Linked DNA regions of Deinococcus aerius. The protein of the gene in region 2 interacts with the protein of the main gene of each other region in a pairwise test. Links are inferred from orthologs where the notes say so. Each region holds a gene or a part of one and is shown on either strand. Other genes may lie near its edges.

What was found.
Region 1: the proteins of DAERI_RS04945 (region 2) and rlmB interact in binary tests that used the Escherichia coli proteins (3 or more experiments, as listed by UniProt). The link is inferred for Deinococcus aerius from one-to-one orthologs.

Annotation. Positions count from the first base shown.
Region 1 is NZ_BFAG01000005.1:200,353-203,563, forward strand. What follows is about bases 207-3,107. They hold rlmB (23S rRNA (guanosine(2251)-2'-O)-methyltransferase RlmB), read right to left. Parts: upstream 2,065-3,107; coding sequence 1,348-2,064; downstream 207-1,347. Other genes in these bases: DAERI_RS09160 (hypothetical protein), read left to right, coding at 215-433; DAERI_RS09165 (aldose 1-epimerase), read right to left, coding at 455-1,351; DAERI_RS09175 (DUF3197 domain-containing protein), read right to left, coding at 2,085-2,516; DAERI_RS09180 (S4 domain-containing protein), read left to right, coding at 2,580-3,107. Outside these bases: DAERI_RS09155 (S1C family serine protease), read left to right, coding at 1-166; more of DAERI_RS09180, read left to right, coding at 3,108-3,211. UniProt on the Escherichia coli protein: Specifically methylates the ribose of guanosine 2251 in 23S rRNA.
Region 2 is NZ_BFAG01000003.1:17,705-20,841, reverse strand. The notes cover bases 103-2,929. They hold DAERI_RS04945 (NAD(P)H-hydrate dehydratase), read right to left. Parts: upstream 2,338-2,929; coding sequence 868-2,337; downstream 103-867. Other genes in these bases: DAERI_RS22310 (tetratricopeptide repeat protein), read right to left, coding at 2,339-2,929; DAERI_RS04950 (DUF4388 domain-containing protein), read right to left, coding at 149-853. Outside these bases: more of DAERI_RS22310, read right to left, coding at 2,930-3,137. UniProt on the Escherichia coli protein: Bifunctional enzyme that catalyzes the epimerization of the S- and R-forms of NAD(P)HX and the dehydration of the S-form of NAD(P)HX at the expense of ADP, which is converted to AMP.

The DNA.
Region 1 (3,211 bases), on a different replicon or contig from region 2:
GAGCGTGAACGGCGAGCGGACCCGCGACGCGAACGAGGTCATCACCGCCATTCGCAAGGCGAGCGTGGGCGACACGATCACCCTGGGCTACCTGCGGGGGAACGAGCGGCGCGAGGCCCGCATCACCCTCGTCGGAGGGCGCTCGGTCCCGGACCTGAACCCCTGATCACGCTCCTCCGGGCCGCGCCTCACCTGCGCGGCGAACCCTGGAACCATGTCACGTGCCTTCGTGAAGGAAGACGGCGGCGAACGCTGGACCCCGCCCGCAGCCGCCCGCGCCTACCGCCTGATTTGGCGGGGTCCGGGCGGTCCCGAGACGGTGCGCGAGACCGACGACCTGCTCGGCGCCCTGCGCTGGCTGGAAACCCGGGGCCGCCCCGGCTTCGAGCTGCGGGGCGACGACGGGGCGCTGCTCGCCACGATGACCGCGTAGCGAGGCGGCCGGGTCAGCCGTCTACCACTCGCCCTCTAGCGTGATCCGCGCAGCACCCGCCAGGCTCTGCCCAGGGCTCAACGTCCGCATGTCCGTCCCGCCCACGCCCCGCGCCGCCAGGTTGAAGGCGTCGGTCGCGTGGCTGACGGGCTCCAGGGCGAGGCTGCCGTCCGGCGCGGTGTAGACCACCAGGTGCGAGAACACGGGGTCGGCGGTCAGGACGAGGGCGCGCGTACCCCAGTCGAGGCGGGCCGTGCCGTCCCAGGCGGTGTATACCCGGTCGAACTGCTCTTTACCGATCTCGCGGGACGTTCGGTAGTCCTCGTCGGGCCGGACGGGGCGTGCCTCGGCCGTTGGCAGTTGCCGCTCACCGGTGTCGTAGAGCAGCGCCGCGTCGAAGCTCAGCCGGGGGTCCACGCCGTCCTCCCGCCGCTGAAAGTACGGGTGAAGGCCCATCCCGGCGGGCATCTCCGAGGTGTCGGCATTCGTCAGGGTCACGCTGAGATCGAGGTGCGGTCCGTGCAGCAGGTACTCCACCCGGGCGGTGAAGGCCCAGGGCCAGTTCATGTCAGCAAAATCCCGGCTGTCGAAGTCACAGCGCAGGTGCTGTTCAGAGGGGCGCGAAACTTGCCAGGGCCGATTCCGCACGTCGCCGTGCTGGGTCAGGCCGTCCTTCGTTGTGGCCCGGAGTTGGACCTCCCGTCCCCCAAAGGTGAAGCGCGCGTCCCGGATGCGGTTGGAGAAGGGCAGCAGGGTGAAGCAGGCGCACTGGCTGCTCGTCTCCACCTTGGAGAGGTCCACCGGGCGCAGGACCGGACGGCCCGAGGCGGCCCGGAGGTTGAGCACGCTCGCGCCGAGTTCGGGCAGTACCTCCAGTGTCAGGCGCTCGCTGGCGATGGTTTCGACCCGGAAGGTCACTTCGCCCCCCTCGTCCGCGCCGCCTCGTACAGCAGGATACCCGCCGCGACGGAGGCGTTCAGGGACTGCACCTGTCCCCGGGTGGGAATCCGCACGAGCGCGTCGCACTTCTCGCGGACCAGGCGCCTCAGCCCCTCGCCCTCCGCACCGATCACCAGGGCGACCTTGCCGCTGAAATCCGTGCTGCCCACGTCCTGCGCCGCCTCGCCCGCCGCGCCGTAGACCCACACGCCGCCCTGCTTGAGCTGCTCCATCAGGCGCGGGAGGTTCTTCGTCTGCGCGACCGGGAGGTAGCTCGTCGCCCCCGCCGCCGTCTTGGCGACGACCGGGGAGAGGGGGGCGCTGCGCCGTTCCTCCACCACGACGCCGTGCGCGCCCAATACTTCCGCCGAGCGGATGATCGCCCCGAAGTTGCGCGGGTTGGTGATGCCGTCGAGGAGGACGATCAGCAGGTCTTCCCCCCGCGCCTCGGCCCGGTCGAGGATGTCGTCCACCGTCGCCCATTCCAGGTCCTCGACCTCCGCGATGACGCCCTGGTGCTGGGTCGTACCCGCGATCTGGTCGAGCTCGATGCGGGGGGCAAACCGCACCCGCACGTCAAAACCCTTGAGGTCGCGCACGAACGCCTCCTCGACGCCCCGCGCGACAAGCACCTCGGTCACGCGCCCGTCGCGCAGGGCTTCGAGCACCGGATTCCGTCCGTACAGCAACATGGGGGCAGTCTAGCGGGGGTTCATTCCTCCCACTCGTCGGCGGTTCGGCGTTTGGGCAGCGTGGTGTAGATCGCGGGGTCGCTGGGATTGCTCGCGGCGATCAGCCGGGCCACCTCGCCCTCGTCCGGCTCGGCGAGGACGCGCACGAAGTCGGGGGGCGGCAGGATCGTCTCGCGCACCGGCCAGCCGCGCTCCTGCGCCCAGCGGGTCAGGTCGGCGAGGGCCTGGGCGCCCACCGCGCCGTACTCCGGGCCGAAGGCGGGCGCGGTGATGAGGGCGTCTTCTCCCAAGATGAAGAGGGCCGCGTAGCGGGTGGCGGGGCGGTCCCCCTGCCGGTCGCTAATCAGGATGAGCCGGCCGCCCCCGCGGTCCACGCCCTCTAACTGCGAGAGGACGGCGTGCAGCGTCTCCAGCGGTGCCCCGGGCACCCCGAACGGGTCAGCGATCTGCATGGGGGCCAGTGTAGAGGAGCGGGCGCGCGGCGTCCCCGGTTCCCGCGACGCTATCCTGCGCCCATGAAGCAGAAGCTCCCCACGCTGGTGGCGCAGGCGCGAGGTGGGCGCGTGGTCCGCACCCCCTTTCTCGACGGTGATGACATCGACCGCCGCCAACTCCAGGACGACGAGGTGCGCTTCGTGATCGCGGGCGGCTTCCCCGACGCCCGGCGGGTGATCCTCACCCTGTATCCCGCTCATATTCCCGAGGTGGACAGCGGCGTGACCGTGCTGCGCGTAACCCCACAGGCGGGCGGTCCCCCCTGGGACGTGCAGGACTTCACCGTGCATCTGCGCCGCCTGAACCTGCCCGAAGACGGGCTCGGCGACGTGCGCGAGGAGCGCGGCGGCTCCTTCCTGATCGCTGCTACCGGCAAGGCCGCGCAGACGCTGGAAGGCCTCACCGAACTGGGGGGCCGCGAGGTCGAGGTCGAGGAGGTCGGCGAGACGGCGGGGCGGGGCTCCAAGACGCGCGAGGTCGTGGTGCCCTCCATGCGGGTGGACGTGGTGGGGGCCAAGGGTTTTGGCGTCAGCCGCGCCTACTTCCAGCAGGGGATCGACGGGGGCAAGGTGCGCCTGAACGGCCAGCCCGCCCGCGCCAGTTCCGAGATCCGCGAGGGCGACAGCCTCAGCGCCGAGGGGATCGGGCGCAT
Region 2 (3,137 bases):
AGCAGCACACGGCCCAGACGGCGTTTTTTCCCTTGCACATCAGGCGTTCAAGGGGGAGGGGCCTTCTGGCCGGCCTGCAGGGCTTTTCTCTGTGAGAGCCCTCCGCGCGGCACTCGGCCCCTGGTGGGGGAGGAAGCAAAACTTCCCCCTACCGCAGGTGCTTCTCCTCCCAGATCAGGTCGCGCAGGACCCAGCCGCTGCCGGGGAACCGCAGCCCCGCACGAATTTCGGCGAGGAGGTGGTCGCGCACGGCCCACTCGTCCAGGCCCCCGGCGATCACCTCGCCGAGGTTGCGCTCGCCGTCCAGCGCCCTTGCCACGGGGGACGGCGTCACCCGGGTCGTGCCCGAGCGCAGGCGCAGGCTGTGCCAGGCGTAGCGCCCGGTCGGTTCTACCCGGCCCTGCCGCACCGCCTCGGCGAGGGTCTGGGCAACCTCGAAGAGGGGCAGCTCGGCCTGCCGCGCCGCGCCGCGCACGCTGCGGCCCCCCGGCTCGTCGAAGAGCGGCACGCCCCCCTGAAAGACCCGGCTGGGGCTGCCGATCACGGCGCAGATCTGCTCCCACTCGTCGGAAGCCCGCGCCCAGTCGGTCATAAAGTGATCGTAGGGGGCCAGGGGCGAGCCGGTCACGGCGCTCGGCTTGAACTCGAAACTGCCCTCGTCGGGAAGCATCGGGCTGGCGTGCAGCGCGTCCACGCCCAGCCAGTCGAGAATGCCGCCGCCCACGATCTCGCCGCCCACAAAGGCGACCGTGTAGGGCACCTCGGCCTTCACGTCGAGCACGCCGGTCTGCCGGGTGGTGTTCACCAGTTCCAGAATCCCCATCAGGGGCAGGTCGGAGAGGAGTCCCTGCATGTGTGGGGTTCAGCCTACCCCATCCCCCGCAGGTCGAGCCACGCCCCCCCCAACTCCGCGCTCACGTCGGTGGCGATCAGCCCGTAGCCGTGCCGTGCCCCGGCCCGTTCCCCCGCCCGCGCGTGCAGCCGCACCCCCGCCGCGGCGGCGTCAGGGGCCGACAAACCTTGCCCCAGCAGCGCCGCAATCACCCCGGAGAGGGTGTCCCCCATGCCCGCGCTCGCCATCCCGGGGTGTCCGCCACGGCTGATGCTGAGCCCCCCCGCGTGCGCGACCACGGAGGGGCCGCCCTTAAGCACGACTACGCCCCCGAAGCGCTCCTGCAGCCTTCTCGCGGCTGTCAGCGGATCGCGCGTGATCTCCCCTGTACTCGTCCCCAGCAGCCGAGCCGCCTCGCCGGGGTGGGGTGTCCAGACGCAGACAACGTGCCCGGCCCCGGCGAGTTCGGGCTGAAGGGCGTCGGCGTCGAGGACGGTGGGAATGTTCCAGGCGAGGAGTTGCCGGGCCAGATGGACGGCGTCCGGCCCCAATCCCATTCCCACACACAGGGCGTCCGGCGCCCCGTGCGCCCGCGCCTCCTCCAGCGCCCGGCCCAACTCCGCGTGCCGCCGAACCATCAACTCGGGCGTGACGAGGGGAACGTCCGCGGATGAGTGAATCGTCACCAGCCCTGACCCCGCCCGCAGCGCCCCCAACCCCGCCAGGGCCGCCGCCCCAACTGTGCCGGGATGCCCCCCGACCACCCACACCCGCCCGGCGGTGCCCTTGTGGGCGTCGGGGGAGCGCATGGGCAGCAGCGCCGCAACCTCCGCGTCGGTGGGCCGGGTGGCGAGGGCATGCTCCGCCCGCCACTCTCCCGGCACCCGCAGCGGCGCGAGCACGACTTCCCCAACCCCGTGCGCGGCGGGGCCGAACAGCAGCGCGGTCTTGAGGCCGGTCAGGGTCACGGTCAGGTCGGCACGCACCGACTCGTCCGGCGCGTCGGCGCTTGCCCCGTCCAAGCCGCTCGGCAGGTCGATGGCGACGACCCTTGCGCCCCCGGCCCGCGCCGCGTTCACCGCTTCAACCACCCCAACGAGTTCTGGGCGCAGCGGTGGCGTGAAGCCGGTCCCCAGCAATCCGTCCACGAGCACGTCCGCACTCTGGGAGGCGCGGGTGACGGCCTGCGGGGCCAGCGGTCCCAGCTTCACCCCGAAGGCCGCCAGCCGCCGCCGGTTGAGCCGGGTGAGGGGATGCTTGGCCGGGGCAGCGAGGACCTCCACCCCATGTCCCACCGCCGCGAGGTGCCGCGCGGCCACCAGAGCGTCCCCACCATTCGCGCCGCCCCCCGCCAGGAGCAGGACCCGGCGCCCGGGGAAGCGTTCATGAACGGCGTCCGCCACCGCCCGGCCCGCCTCCTCCATGGCGAGGTCGAGGAGGCCCGCCGCCTCCAGCCGCGCGTCCAGGGCGCGCACCCCCCCCGGGGCGTACACGAACTCCGGCATCCTAGTGGCCCGCCCCGCGCACGATCAGGAACAGGATGAGCACCGCCGCCGCCAGCAGCACCCAGCGCAGGGTCCGCAGCCGGGCGTTTGTGCGGAACTGCTCGCGCATCTCCTCGCGGGTGTCCTCCTGCGAGCGCTTCACGCTCAGGCGCTGGGCGCGGCGGATCGAGCCCACCGACTCGTACACCTTGCCCTGCCGCCGCAGCGCCACCCCGAGATTGTGGTGCGCCCCGTCGTAGTCGGGGTTGAGCCGCAGCACCTCGCGGTAGCGGGTCTCCGCCGCCCCGGGCTGTCCCGCCTCCAGCTCCAGGTTGCCGATGTTCGTGATCGCCCGGTAGTGGCTGGGGTCGGTGCCCAGCGCCTCCTCGAACGCCCCGCGGGCCTCGCCCGGCTCCTCGCGCAGCGCGTGCAGCACGCCGACCGCGTTCAGCGCCTCCGCCCGGGTCAGGGGGTGCGCGAAGGCCGGGGTTAACCGCTCCCGCAGCGCGCCCGGCTCCGTCTCGCCGCCGCTCCCGTTGCCCAGCCCCTCCAGGGCCGCCAGCGCGGGGGTGAGCGTGCCGGGCGACAGTAGGGAGGTCAGCAGCGCCGCCTCACCCGTCAGGCCGCGCGCCCGCGCCGCCTCCAGCGCCTCCTGGGTGGCGGCCCAACTGCGCCGCGCCTGTCCCGGGCGCCGCGCCCGCACGCCGTCCTGCACGCCGACCGCCCCGTCGAGCGCGGCGACCACCTCGGGCGGAGCCCCCGCGAGGCGGGCGGCCGCCAGGGCCCGCCGCCACTCGCCCGCGCGGGCGAACGCCGTCCAG